4 regions of the Kitasatospora sp. NBC_01266 genome follow, and region 4 is predicted to be linked to each of the others. Evidence: riboswitches for the same ligand, from Rfam matches in the RefSeq annotation. Region 4 holds a riboswitch; each other region holds the start of a gene.

Region 1 (3,134 bases), 3.1 Mb from region 4:
GGGCGGCTGCTCGATGAACGCGTCCAGCAGGGCGATGCCGGCCACCCGCTCGGGGGCCAGGGTGGCCGCCTTCACCACGCTGGCGCCGGTGTAGGAGTGGCCGACCAGGACGGCCTTGGCGATGTCCAGGTGGTCGAGCAGGGCGAGCACGTCGTCGGCGATCGCGGCGGGGGTGTAGTCGTCCCAGCTGATCGAGGACTCGCCGAAGCCCCGCAGATCCATGGTGATCACCCGGTGTCCGGCGGCGATGAGCAGTGGGCGCAGGTGCCGGTACTCGAGGCGGGTGTCCAGCATGCCGGGCAGCAGGACCACCGGGGTGCCGGGGCCGGCGGTGTCGTCGAAGGCGAGGCTGCCGCCGGGGAGCTGCAGGAACCGGGTCCGGGGGGTGGTGGTGGCGTTCACGGCAAGCCTCCTGGGCTTCCGAGGGGCGGTGTCGGCGGCTTGCCGACACTCATAAAGCTATGGCTAATAGCCTTAGCCGTCAAGTCCTCGACGGCTTCCCCCGCCGGGCTTCCCGGCCCGGGTCGGTCAGGCCCGGGTCGGTCAGGCCCCGTCGGCCCGGAACGGGTCGTGCTCGGCGAGCAGCTTCTCCAGCCGGGCCTGGTCGACCCGGGTGACGATCTCGCCGGCCTCCTGTCTGTCGCGGATCACTTTGGCGAGGGTGAAGGCGGAGGTGACCGTGTAGAGCAGGCCGAGAGCGAGGAAGGCTCGGGTCCAGGCGGTCACCGGCAGATAGGCGATACCGATCGCGAGCCCGCCGGCGGCGAGTGCGAAGGAGAGGATCGCCTGGACGTAATAGGCGGACGATGGCTGTGGGCGGATCGCGGAAGTCATGCCTGAAGGATGGTCAACTCCCGTGCCCAGCACCTGAGTACACCTACTCAGATCGGTGCCGCAATGAGGTGTCCGGCGCCTCTGTCATGACGCGGCCATGACGTTAAATGGGTATGACAATCCGTTCGGAGCGGCTTGGAATCGCGGGCTCGTGGGATTAACGTTTGATAACGCAGCGCGGTCGGCAACGCCGTACCCGAAACGGCACCGTGCGCCGTCGCCTAATCCACGACCCGGCCCTGCGGCCGGGCCGGGAGCCGGGGAACCACGTTCCTTGGGGTGAATCGGCTCGGCCCAGGCTGGATCAGCCCAGGTCGAACCGTAGGAGACCTTCCTGCTCCGAACCCGTCAGCTAACCCGGTAGGCGAGAGGGAAGGAAAGGAGCGCGCCCCCGTGGCGTTGACGCACTCTCCGGAGAGCCGCACCGAGTCGAGCGGCACCGGACTGCTCGACCACCCCGGCGCTCCCGCCGACCTCGCCCGGCACCGGGTGCCCCGCCAGGCGCGGGCCGGTGCTCCGGTCCTCGGCGTCACCGCGATGGCCGCCGCGCTCGGTGCCACCACCGGCCTGACCGCCACCGCCGCGGCTGCCGCCACCCCGACCCCCGCGCCCACCACCGCGATCACCGCGCCGGACGGGACCGCCGCCACCGACCAGGACGGCGCCGCCGACCCCGGCCTCGCGCTGGCCGCGCGGATCCAGCAGCAGGCGGACACCCGGCGCACCGCCGCCGAGGAGGCCGCGCGGCTGGAGGCGGCCCACGAGGCGGCCGCCAAGCGCGCGGCGCAGCAGGCCGTCGCCGCGGCCCAGGTCCGGACCGAGGCCCAGCCGCAGGCACCCGTCGCCGAGCCGCCGGTGGCCGAGGCCCCGGTCGCCGAGGCCGCGCCGGCCCCGACCGTGCGGCCGCCGCTGGCCAAGTACACGCTCGGCGCCGGCCAGGACCCGTCCGCCGCGCACTGGGCGCAGCTGCGGACCGGCCTCGACCTCGCCGCGCCCGCCGGCACCCCGGTCACCGCGATCACGGCGGGGACCGTCAGCTCGGCCGGCTGGTCCGGCACGTACGGCTACCGGGTGATCCAGACCCTGCCGGACGGCACCGAGCTCTGGTACTGCCACCTCGCCGCGATCACCGTCCCCGCCGGCCCGGTCGCCCCCGGCACCGTGCTCGGCCAGGTCGGTGCCACCGGCGCGGCCGCGGGCCCGCGGCCGGGCGGTGTCCCCGGGGGCCCGCAGCTGCACCTGGAGGTCCGGCCGGCCGGCGCCGGCCCGGTCGACCCCGCCGGCTGGCTGCGCGCGCACGGCGTCGAACTCTGACGGCGGCCCCGCCACCAGCCTGAGCCCGGCGCTGAGCCCGGCCCCGCGGCCGGGTCAGGCCGGGTCAGGCCGGCTCGCCCGGCCAGTCCCCGATGTCCGGCAGTTCGACCAGGCCGCGCTTGACGATGTAGCCGTCCACCTCGGCGGCGCCCGGTTCCGGAGCCAGCTCCTGGTACTCGGTCAGCAGCAGCGCGGGCAGCCCGGGGACGGTCCACTCGCCGAGCAGCCGCAGCGCCTCCTGCTGCACGGCGGCCTCGAAGGCGGGGAAGTCGCCGGCGAGTTCGGCCGGCATCGGCAGTCCCAGCGCGTTGCGCCCGGCCAGGTTGCGGTAGCTGCGCTGCATCAGGCGGTTCTCGATCAGCAGCCGGGCGCCGTCGGTGGCCATCCCGATCGAGAGCAGCACGCCCTCGGTCCAGCCGGCCGCACCCTCCGGCTGGTCGAGCCCGGACAGCTCGGCGAAGGCGGCGATCCGGTCCGCCTCGGCCAGTTCCCGGAAGCCGTCGAGCCACTCGCGCACCGCCGCCGGTGAACCGGTGTCCACGGCGGCCTCGCGCAGCAGCAGGGTGTAGAGCCGGGGCCAGGTCAGCAGGTGCGGCTGGCGCAGCAGCCCGGCCAGCAGCTCGCCCTGCCAGTCGGCCTCCTCGTGCAGGCGCTGCTGCCGCTTGGCGTTGAGTCGCTTGACGGCCCGCTGGTGGTCGGTCAGCAGCCGCACGGCCGCCCCGTAGGCGAGCGGCGACTGCTCCTCGGGCGGCTGCACGTACAGGTGGATCCGCTCGTAGAGCAACTCCTGGAGCAGCGTCGAGGTCAGTTCGGGGAAGCCGTCGTGCAACTGCGCGTCACCCAGTTCGAGCAGCGTCAGCACCGCGTTCACCGCCGCCTCGGGCACCGGCGCGAAACCCTGCTCCTCGGCCCATCGCAGCAGCTCAGCGGTGTGCGGTCGGGGTGCGAGCCGCAGGTCTTCCTGGTCCATGGCAGGTACGGTAACC
Region 2 (3,134 bases), 2.6 Mb from region 4:
CTGGTCGGTGAGGGCCTTCCAGCCGTCCCAGTCCGACTCGTCCAGCGGGTCCTCGATGGAGACCAGCGGGTAGGCGTCGACCAGCTCGGCGTAGTACGCGCCCAGCTCGGCGGCGGTCAGCGCCTTGCCCTCGAACTGGTAGGCACCGTCCTTGTAGAACTCGGAGGAGGCCACGTCCAGGGCCAGCGCCACGTCCTTGCCGGGCACGTAGCCGGCCTTCTTGATCGCCTCGACGATCAGGTCCAGCGCCTCGCGGTTGGAGTCCAGGTTCGGCGCGAAGCCGCCCTCGTCGCCCAGGCCGGTGGACAGGCCGCGCTCCTTCAGCACGCCCTTGAGGGTGTGGTAGACCTCGACGCCCCAGCGCACGGCCTCGGAGAAGGACTCGGCGCCGATCGGCGCGATCATGAACTCCTGGATGTCGACGTTGGAGTCCGCGTGCGAGCCGCCGTTGAGGATGTTCATCATCGGGACCGGCAGCACGTGCGCGTTCGGGCCGCCCAGGTAGCGGAACAGCGGCAGGTCGCTGGCCTCGGAGGCGGCGTGCGCGACGGCCAGCGAGACGCCGAGGATCGCGTTGGCGCCCAGCGAGGACTTGTCCGGGGTGGCGTCCAGGTCCAGCATCGCCTGGTCGATCAGCCGCTGCTCGGTGGCGTCGTAGCCGACCAGCTCCGGGCCGATCTGCTCGATCACGGCGAGGACGGCCTTCTCGACGCCCTTGCCGAAGTAGCGGTTCTTGTCACCGTCACGCAGCTCCAGCGCCTCGAAGGCACCGGTCGAAGCGCCGGACGGGACAGCGGCACGGCCGGTGCTGCCGTCGTCGAGACCGACCTCGACCTCGACCGTGGGGTTGCCGCGCGAGTCGAGAATCTCACGGGCTACGACGACATCAATGGACGGCACGAGGCATCTCCTAGGCGGAAGCGGTCCTGCGGACGTGGGTACGGAGTCGTTACGACCAGAGCCTAACCGCACCGGCCGCGACGACGACCCGGACCTGGGTTCCGTCTCACGGTGTGGCTCGGCTACCTGTCGGTAGTTCACCTGAATGCCGGTGCGGGGCCACCTCGGCCCGGACCCGCACCGGCTGTCGGCCGGTCAGCCGAAGTGCAGCACCTGACCGGGCATGATCAGGTCCGGATTCCCGCCCACGGTCTGCTGGTTGTCCTGGTAGAGCTGGTGCCAGCCGCCGCCCAGGTGCTGGGCCTGGGCGATGGTCGAGAGGGTGTCGCCGGCCCGCACGGTGTAGTCGTGACCGGAGCCGCCCGCGTTGCCGACGGCGGCGGCCGGCGTCTGGACCGGCACCTGGACCGGAGCCTGGACTGGCGCCTGGACTGGCGCCTGCACCGGTGCCTGGGGAGCGGCGTACCGGTTGTACACGCCCTGGTGGCTGGTCCAGAACCAGCCGCCGTCGCTCTGGTACCAGTACACCTGGCTCTTCGCGTCCCAGCCGGCCTGGCCGGGGAAGGCCGGGGCGGCGGACTGCGGCGCCTGGGGCTTGGCCTGCGGGGCCTGGGGAGCCAGCGCCTGAGGCCGCGTCTGCTGCTGGCTCTGCGCGGCCGGCGCGGTGGTGTCCACCGTCGCGGCGGCGCCGCCCTGGGACAGGCCGGCCTTGACCGAGCAGACCGGCCAGGCGCCGGGCCCCTGGGAGGCCAGCACCTTCTCGGCGACCGAGATCTGCTGCGCCTTGGTGGCCTGATTGGCCTGCGGCGCGTACTGGGTGCCGCCGTACGCGGCCCAGGTGGAGGAGGTGAACTGCAGGCCGCCGTAGAAGCCGTTGCCCGAGTTGATGCTCCAGTTGTTGGTGCTCTCGCAGTTGGCGACCTTGTCCCAGGCCGACACCGGAGCGGCGTGCGCGGCGGTCGCGGTGAGCAGCGGCACCGCCAGGCCCGCGCCGGCGACGCCGGCCACGGCGATCGCCTTCTCGGTCTGGGTACGACGACGATGACGGCCATTGCCCATGAGCAGCATGAACTGTCCCTCTCCGCACGCCTGCGAGGTGAGCTGTCGGGTTCGGGCCCGTGAGGTCGGCCCGGCCGCTGACGCGGCTTCACCCCTAGCCGTGGGAGACGGCAGAAAATCCTGGGTCCCCCGCCCCTGCCCCGAGTAGGTCGGGTGTCCCGGCAGCGCGGTGGGCAGGATTCGGCGTACCGCACGCGGGGTTCGCAGCTGCGAACTCCTGGGAGGGTAGGCAGATTGACGGACCAATCACAAGCTCATATCGCGTACATCACACGAGAATTACGACAAGTGGCAGATCGCCTACTAACCGATCAGGTTTGTCCGCATTGATGCCTGTTCAGATCAGGCGTGTCGGAACACTTCCGACACGCCGTCAGCCGGTCGCGGCAAGCTGAGATATCAACAGATCAGCAGATCAACGCACCGTCAGGACGTGCCGGCCGAGGACTCCGGCGTGAACGAGACCGGCAGTTCACGCAGCCCACGCATGATCAGGCCGCCCCGCCAGCGCAGTTCCGCCGGCTCGGTGGCGAAGTCGAGGTCGGGCAGCCTGGTCAGCAGGGTGGCCAGTGCCGCCTGCCCCTCCAACCGGGCCAGCGGGGCGCCGATGCAGTAGTGGATGCCGTGCCCGAAGCCGAGGTGCGGATTGTCCCTGCGGGCCAGGTCCAGGGTGTCCGGTTGGCCGAACCTGGCCGGGTCGCGATCGGCCGCGGCGAGCACCACCAGCACCGGATCGCCGACCGGGATGTGCACCCCGCCGATGGTCAGCGGCGCGGTCGCGAACCGCCAGGTGGCCAGCTCCACCGGGCCGTCGTAGCGCAGAAGTTCCTCGACGGCGGTGGTCAGCAGCTCCCGCTCGCCGCGGCGCAGCGACTCCTGCAGCCGGGCGCGCTGCTCCGGGTGGTTCATCAGCGTGTACATGCCATTGCCGATGAGGTTGACAGTCGTCTCAAAACTCGCGGCGAGCACAGCATGCGGGCCATCCTTCGGCCCTACACTCGCGGGCGCCTCCGGGGCCTCCACCGGCCCCTCTTCACCGACCACCACCCACAGGGACCGCGCCACGCGCCCCGTGATCTTCAGCGGAGGAATCGTCGGAGCCACGTACACCGGCGTCCCACCACCGCGCTGGTTCAGCATCTCCACGATCGCCTTCCACGCGCCACGCTGGAAGA
Region 3 (3,134 bases), 6.4 Mb from region 4:
GGCGACGCCGTCCACGGCTGATCAGCGCGACCGCGTCCCGGCCCGCCCGAGCAGCACGGCCGAAGGCCGCCTCCCCGAGGGGAGGCGGCCTTCAGGCTGCCCTGCGGTTGCGATCGGCGAGGCCGATCAGCACGTGTCCACATATGTCGGCACATGTTCACGCGTGTCATCGGGACGCGTTCTTCACCACGCGTCCGTCAGCTGGTTCAGACCCGGCCGGCGAAGTCCGGGGTGTAGTTGGCGATGGTCTCGTACTTCACGCCGGCGCTCGGGTTGGCGGCCTCGACGAACTGGCCGTTGCCCACGTAGATGGCGACGTGGTAGACGCCCGAGTCCTGGCCGTTGTTCGACCAGAACAGCAGGTCGCCCGGCTGCAGGCTGTTCATCGACACCGGGGTGCTGGCGGCGGCCTGGTCGGCGGCCACCCGCGGGATGGAGATGCCGGCGTGCGCCATGGCGGCCTGGGTCAGGCCGGAGCAGTCCCAACCGCCGTTGCCGGTGCCGCCGTAGATGTAGGCCTGGCCGACCTGGGACTCGGCGAAGCTGACCGCGGCGGCCATCGAGCCGGTCGCGGCCGGCGCGCTGGTGGCGGCGGTGGTCTGGGCGGGGGTGCTCGGGGCCGGGGCTGCCGGCGCCGGGGTGCTGGTGCTCGGGGCGGCCGCGGCGGTCGAGCCGCCCAGCGACAGCTGCTCGCCCGGGTAGAGGACGTCCGGACCGTGGGTCAGGACCGACTTGTTGAGGTCGTAGAGCTTCTGCCAGCCGCCGTCCACGTGGTGGGTGTTGGCGATGGTGGAGAGCCAGTCACCGGTCTGCACGGTGTAGCTCTGGCCGCCCTGGGAGTGGTTCCAGTGACCCCAGTTGCCGTGGCTCCAGCCGCCCTGCTGCGAGCCGCTCTGCGCTGCGGTGCTCTGCGCCGGGGCGCTGGTGGCGGAGGTGCTGGTGGCGGAGGTGCTCGGGGCCGGGGTGCTGGTGGCCGTCGAGGAGGAGCTGGTCGAGCCACCGGGGTTGATGGCCGGGGCGGGGCCGCCCTGGGTCAGGCCGGCCTGGACCGAGCAGACGGGCCAGGCGCCGGGGCCCTGGTCGGCCAGCACCTTCTCGGCGATGGCGATCTGCTGGTCCTCGGTGGCCTGGTTGGCCTGGGGGGCGTACTGGGTGCCGCCGTAGGCGGCCCAGGTCGAGGCGCTGAACTGGAGGCCGCCGTAGTAGCCGTTGCCGGTGTTGATGCTCCAGTCGCCGGAGCTCTCGCACTGGGCGACCTTGTCCCAGGTGGAGACCGACGCGGCGGAGGCGGTGGTGGCGGTGATGCACGGCAGGGCCAGGCCGAGGCCGAGCAGACCGGTGGCGGCGATCGCCCGACGGGCGTTGCGGGACGGACGGGTCGTGCCAGTGGTGGGCAGCATGAAGACGCGATCCTCTCCTACGCCTGCGAGGTGAGCTGTCGGATTCGGGCTGGAGTTGCCCGGCCGCGCACTGCGCGGCTTCACCCCTAGCTCCGAGCACCTGGTCCGAAGACCGGCGCCGGAGCGGCTTACCTGGTTCCCCCGCTCCTGCCGTGGTTGCGTTTTCGCGCTGCCAGCGCGCCCGTGGCAGGACTAGGCGTTCGGTTGCGCTGGGTCCGTGTGACCACGAACGGGGAGCACGTTAGACAGAGATAAGTTGAAACCGCAAACAGCTGTGATGGCGGTCACACGGGCTCCACGAGAGCTTCAAGATCGCCCCGGCGGCGCAGCTGAGGGAGCGTCGGGGGAGTGCGGCGGACGAGGTGGGCAACTGGCCCCGCGGCTGCGGAAAGTGCTGGTCCTTCAGGGCCGCGGGTGCTGATGGCCCGTCCGGTCGAGGGCGGATCACCTCTTGATGATCATGGAGATCCGCGGTCGAAATTCGTCCCGCCGGGCTGGGTCGAAGTCTCGCGGAGCGAGATGCGCCGTGACTGGCCGACATCAACCCAATGTCCGTTTTGCACCTTCTGTTATGGCGTCAGGTCGCCATCGCGAGCCGTTCGCTGCCGCCCCTTCGGCTACCGCCTTCGCCGGCCCGCTCCGCCACCGGGCCGTCACCTGCGCGCCACCTTGCCGTCGCCGGGGCGAGGCGTCGGCTTCTCGACGCCACCGGCCGGACGCCGGACGCCGGACGCCGGACGCCGGGCGCCGGACGCCGCCCGCTGGACGCTGGACGCTGGATGTTCGAGTGCCGGATGTTCGAGTGCGGACCACGGGCCCGCCGGCCCGTGCCGGCGCTCCAGCGGCCTCTGAGGCCCCGCCTGGCGGCCGGGTGACCGCCCGTGGGGTCCGGTGTCCGCCGGTGGGGCCTGTGGGCATGCCACTGGCCCTGCCCCCCGGCGCTGGTGCCAGGGGACAGGGCCAGTGCCTTGTCCGATATGTCGTGCTGACTACCGCGTCACTCGCCGGCGACGGTCTCCTCGAGGGGAGCTTCCTCGAGGGCCGGGGCCGGCAGCACGGCCAGGTACGCCGAGGCGACCAGCTGACCGATCGTCGGGTAGGCGCCCAGTCCGGCCGCGCTCTCGCAGCCGGTCTCCGCGGCGGCGGTGCGCAGCAGTTCTTCGTCGACCTCGGGGCCGATCACCAGCGGCGCCAGGGCCGGGCGCTGCGAGCCGGTGGCCCGCAGGTGCTCGACGGCGGCGGCCACCGCGCCCGGCAGGTCCAGCGCGGCGGCGACCACCGGCACCGCCAGGCGGGCCGCGAGCAGCACGCCGGTGATCCCGGCGGCGTCCGCGGCGGCCTGACCGCCGACGGTGGTCAGCACCACGCCGTCGGCGGCGGTGGTGATGGCGAAGAGCCGGGCGCGGTCGGCGCGGGCCAGGCCGGCCTCGGAGAGGCGCACGTGCACCGCCTCCGCCAGCAGCGGGTGCGGGCCGAGCACGTCGGTCAGCAGGGCGCCGGTCTCGGCGGCCAGGGCCTGCAGCTCCGTCAGGTAGTCGTGCGGGCCGGGCAGCAGTGGCACCAGGACCGGCGCGGGGCGTCCGGCCTCCAGTGCGGAGGTGATCAGGTCCTCGATCGTCGCGGTCGGCCGGGCGGTCGCCGCCTCGTGCGCACTCTCGCGCGGCTCGCTCTCGTCACCCTCGCCGGGCGCGTCCTCGGCCGCGACCCGCTCCGCCGCCGGGGCGGTGCGCAGCC
Region 4 (3,134 bases):
GAGCGGCAGGTCGGGCACCGCGTTCCTCCAAGCGGTTGTGCGGGTCGGGTCAGTCGGTCTCGACCACGCCGTCGAGGTAGACCCAGGCGCCCTCGTGGCGGACGAAGCGGCTCTTCTCCCGCATGGCGCCGGCGTGACCCTGCTCCTGGTAGTGGGCGACGAACTCCACCTCGCCCGCCTGGTGGAACGGGCCGCCCTCGGTGCTGCCCAGGATCTCCAGCCGCTGCCAGCGCAGTCCCGGATCGAAGTCGACGGCCGGCGGCCGGGTCCGCGGGTGCCAGCTGCGCAGCAGGTACGCGGCGTCCTCGACCACGAAGGCGCTGAACCGTGAGCGCATCAGCTGTTCGGCGGTGCCGGCCTGGGCCAGGCCGCGGTGCAGCCGACCGCAGCAGTCGGCGTAGCTCGCGGGCAGGCCGCACGGGCAACTGGTCGGCGCGGCGGTCGGGCGGGGGCGGGTGGGGCGTCGTGACATGGGTCCATTCTGACGGACCCCGGGGTTGCCCCGGGCCCGGCCGCCGGGTGGCGCCGGGCCGACGGGCCGTCAGGGCAGCTGGAGCTGCTGACCGGGGTAGATCAGGTTGGGGTTGGTGCCGACCGTGCCGAGGTTGTCCTGGTAGAGCTGCTGCCAGTTGTCGAGGTGGTGGCTCTGGGCGATGTCCCAGAGGTTGTCACCGCTCTGGACGGTGTAGCCCTGGCCGGCGGGGGTCGGGGCCGGCGTGCCGGGTGCGGCGGGGGTGGTCGGCGCGCTCGGCACGGGGGCGGTTGCGACCGGGGGAGTGGTGCTCTGGCCCACCGTCGGCGCCGCGCCGATGGTGGGGGTGGTGGTGGGAGCGGGGGCCGCCGGGGTGGTGGGCGCCTGCGGGGCGGGGCTCGCCGTGGGGGCGGTGGGGGCGGTGCTCGGCGCGGCCGGGGTGCTCGGGGCCTGGCTCGGCGCTGCCGTCGTCGGCGTGCTGCCGGGCGCGGTCGGCGTGCCGGTCACCGGCGCGGGCGTCGTGCCGGTGGGCGTGGTGGGGGTGGGTGCCGTGCCGGTGGGTGTCGTGCCGGTGGGCGAGGACGGCGGTACGGGCGACGCAGGGGGTGCGGGCGTGGTCGTGGTCGTCCCGGTCGGGTTGGTGGGTGCCGACGTCGTGGGCGCCGTGGGCGTCGCCGCCGGGGCCGTCAGCCCGGCCACCGTCGCGCAGTTCCCCCAGACGCCCGGCCCCTGGTCGGCCAGCAGCCGCTCGGCCACCGCGATCTGCTGCGCCTCGGTCGCGTGCGAGGCCACCGCGCCGTACTGGTCGCCGCCGTAGGCGACCCAGCTCTGCTGGGTGAAGTGCAGCCCGCCGTAGTACCCGTCGCCGGTGTCGGCGCTCCAGTTGCCGCCGGTCTCGCACTGGGCCACCGCGTCCCAGGTGGCGGCCGGGGCGGCGTGCGCGCCGGTCGCGGTGAGCAGCGGCAGGGCCAGACCCGCGCCGGCCACGGTCGCGGCGGTCACCGCGCGGTCGGTCTGGGTCGGGCGGCGGTGGCGGCCCGGACCGAAGAAGACGCCGGATATGCCCATGGAAGATCCCTCTCCGCACGCCTGCGAGGTGAGCTGTCGGGTTCGGACCGGGAGGTGGCCCGGCCGTTCGCGCGGACGGGTCCGGCGGACGGCTTCACCCCGAGCCGTACGGGGACGGCATTGAATCCTGGGTCCCCCGCCCCTGCCCAGAGGTGTGGTCGTGGTCCCGGGAGCGCGTTGGGCAGGACTCGGCGTACCGCGTCCGGGCACCCGCGCGGTGGCGGGCTGCTGGGGAGACTAGACGGATCATCACCTCGATAACAACCCCGCATCGCACACATCACACGCGAATCACGGCAGCCAGGCGATGGTCCGTACCGGGAACGTGCCCCCGAATGCCCGCGACTGTCGCCGGAGCCCGCGCCCCTGGGCGGCTAGGTTGGGAGCCGGAACAGCCGATCAGTTGGTAAGGAGAGGCCGATGGCCGACGAAGTCAAGATCCGCGAACTGTTCGCCGCCCAGCGCACGGGCGTCCTGGTGACGCTGAAGCGGGACGGGAGGCCGCAGCTCTCCAACGTCCTCTACGCCTACGACCCGGCCCGGGAGCTGATCCGGGTCTCGATCACCGCCGACCGGGTGAAGGCGAAGAACCTGGCCCGCGACCCGCGCGCGAGCCTGTACGCGACCAGCCCGGACTACTGGACCTGGGCGGTGGCCGAGGGCACGGCCGAGTTGACACCGGTGGCCGCCGCGCAGGACGACGCCGCCGTCGAGGAGTTGGTCGACCTCTACCGCACGCTGCAAGGCGAGCACCCGGATTGGGACGACTACCGCGCCGCGATGGTGCGCGATCGCCGGCTGGTGGTCAAGCTGCACGTCGAGCACCTGTACGGCCAGACCCCCTAGGGGCTGTCGTCAAACCCCCTTCGTCGCCCGCAGGGCGGCTTGGCGGCGTCAGGTGCGTGCTCTCGGCGTGCCGGGCGCAGGCCCTCGTACTGGACGTACTTGGGCCTGTGCCCGGTGCGGCGAGAGTGCGTGCATGGCGTCGCCGAGCAGAAGGGGGTTTGACGACAGCCCCTAGTCTCGGCCGCAACCCCGGACGGCCGGGCGGCGCAAGGGAGTTCGGCGCCGCCCGGTCCGGCGGGTTTGCCCGATCGGCGGACACCGCGCCGCGCACCGCCGCACCATAGGGGCACGCGCCCCGATCGGGATCGGCGGGCGCACCGGGAGCGAGGTGGGGCTGTGCACGAGTTGGAGCCGGCCATCGAGGCGGCCGAGGGCGATCCGCACTGGTGGTGGGAGGTGGATGCCGCGCTGATGGGCAAGGCGGCCGCCTTGGACGTGGCCATGTACTGGGCCCGTGGGCTGACCAACTGGGCGGCCAGATACGACCCCAGGGTGGCCGACGCCGACCTGGAGGCGGTGCGGACCCTGCTCGGCCTGGCCGTCTACCGTGCGGCGCAAGGCGAGGGGGTCACCGACCCGGGCCGGATCCCCACCCTGCTGCCACTGCTGACGCTGCCGCGCGCCCTGGCCAGGACCACCGCCGAGGTCAGGCCGCTCGGGTACGGGGACCGGGGCCGACTGCGGCTGGCCGACCGGGCCCGGCTGCGGGCCGCTCTGGACGACCCGGATCCGGCTGTCTTCGAGCGGC

Evidence for each region. Region 4 has a riboswitch for cyclic di-AMP ahead of OG403_RS32975 (transglycosylase family protein). Riboswitches for the same ligand answer to the same signal wherever they lie in the genome.
Region 1: linked by a shared signal. The riboswitch ahead of OG403_RS20240 (M23 family metallopeptidase) and the one ahead of OG403_RS32975 (transglycosylase family protein) in region 4 are both predicted to bind cyclic di-AMP.
Region 2: linked by a shared signal. The riboswitch ahead of OG403_RS22115 (transglycosylase family protein) and the one ahead of OG403_RS32975 (transglycosylase family protein) in region 4 are both predicted to bind cyclic di-AMP.
Region 3: linked by a shared signal. The riboswitch ahead of OG403_RS05595 (transglycosylase family protein) and the one ahead of OG403_RS32975 (transglycosylase family protein) in region 4 are both predicted to bind cyclic di-AMP.

What each region holds. Positions count from the first base shown of each region.
Region 1 is NZ_CP108458.1:4,631,597-4,634,730, forward strand. It holds gene OG403_RS20230 (alpha/beta fold hydrolase) at 1-402, opposite strand, end outside; gene OG403_RS20235 (YiaA/YiaB family inner membrane protein) at 544-834, opposite strand; cyclic di-AMP (ydaO/yuaA leader) riboswitch at 1,043-1,216, shown strand; gene OG403_RS20240 (M23 family metallopeptidase) at 1,228-2,148, shown strand; gene OG403_RS20245 (hypothetical protein) at 2,213-3,118, opposite strand.
Region 2 is NZ_CP108458.1:5,039,110-5,042,243, reverse strand. It holds gene eno (phosphopyruvate hydratase) at 1-900, opposite strand, end outside; gene OG403_RS22115 (transglycosylase family protein) at 1,096-1,968, opposite strand; cyclic di-AMP (ydaO/yuaA leader) riboswitch at 1,971-2,125, opposite strand; partial or broken gene OG403_RS22110 (cytochrome P450) at 2,386-2,928, opposite strand.
Region 3 is NZ_CP108458.1:1,240,981-1,244,114, reverse strand. It holds gene OG403_RS05595 (transglycosylase family protein) at 207-1,400, opposite strand; cyclic di-AMP (ydaO/yuaA leader) riboswitch at 1,408-1,571, opposite strand; gene OG403_RS05590 (hypothetical protein) at 2,398-3,134, opposite strand, start outside.
Region 4 is NZ_CP108458.1:7,683,539-7,686,672, forward strand. It holds gene OG403_RS32965 (NUDIX hydrolase) at 1-18, opposite strand, end outside; gene OG403_RS32970 (YchJ family protein) at 50-472, opposite strand; gene OG403_RS32975 (transglycosylase family protein) at 542-1,540, opposite strand; cyclic di-AMP (ydaO/yuaA leader) riboswitch at 1,543-1,705, opposite strand; gene OG403_RS32980 (PPOX class F420-dependent oxidoreductase) at 1,961-2,386, shown strand; gene OG403_RS32985 (hypothetical protein) at 2,723-3,134, shown strand, end outside.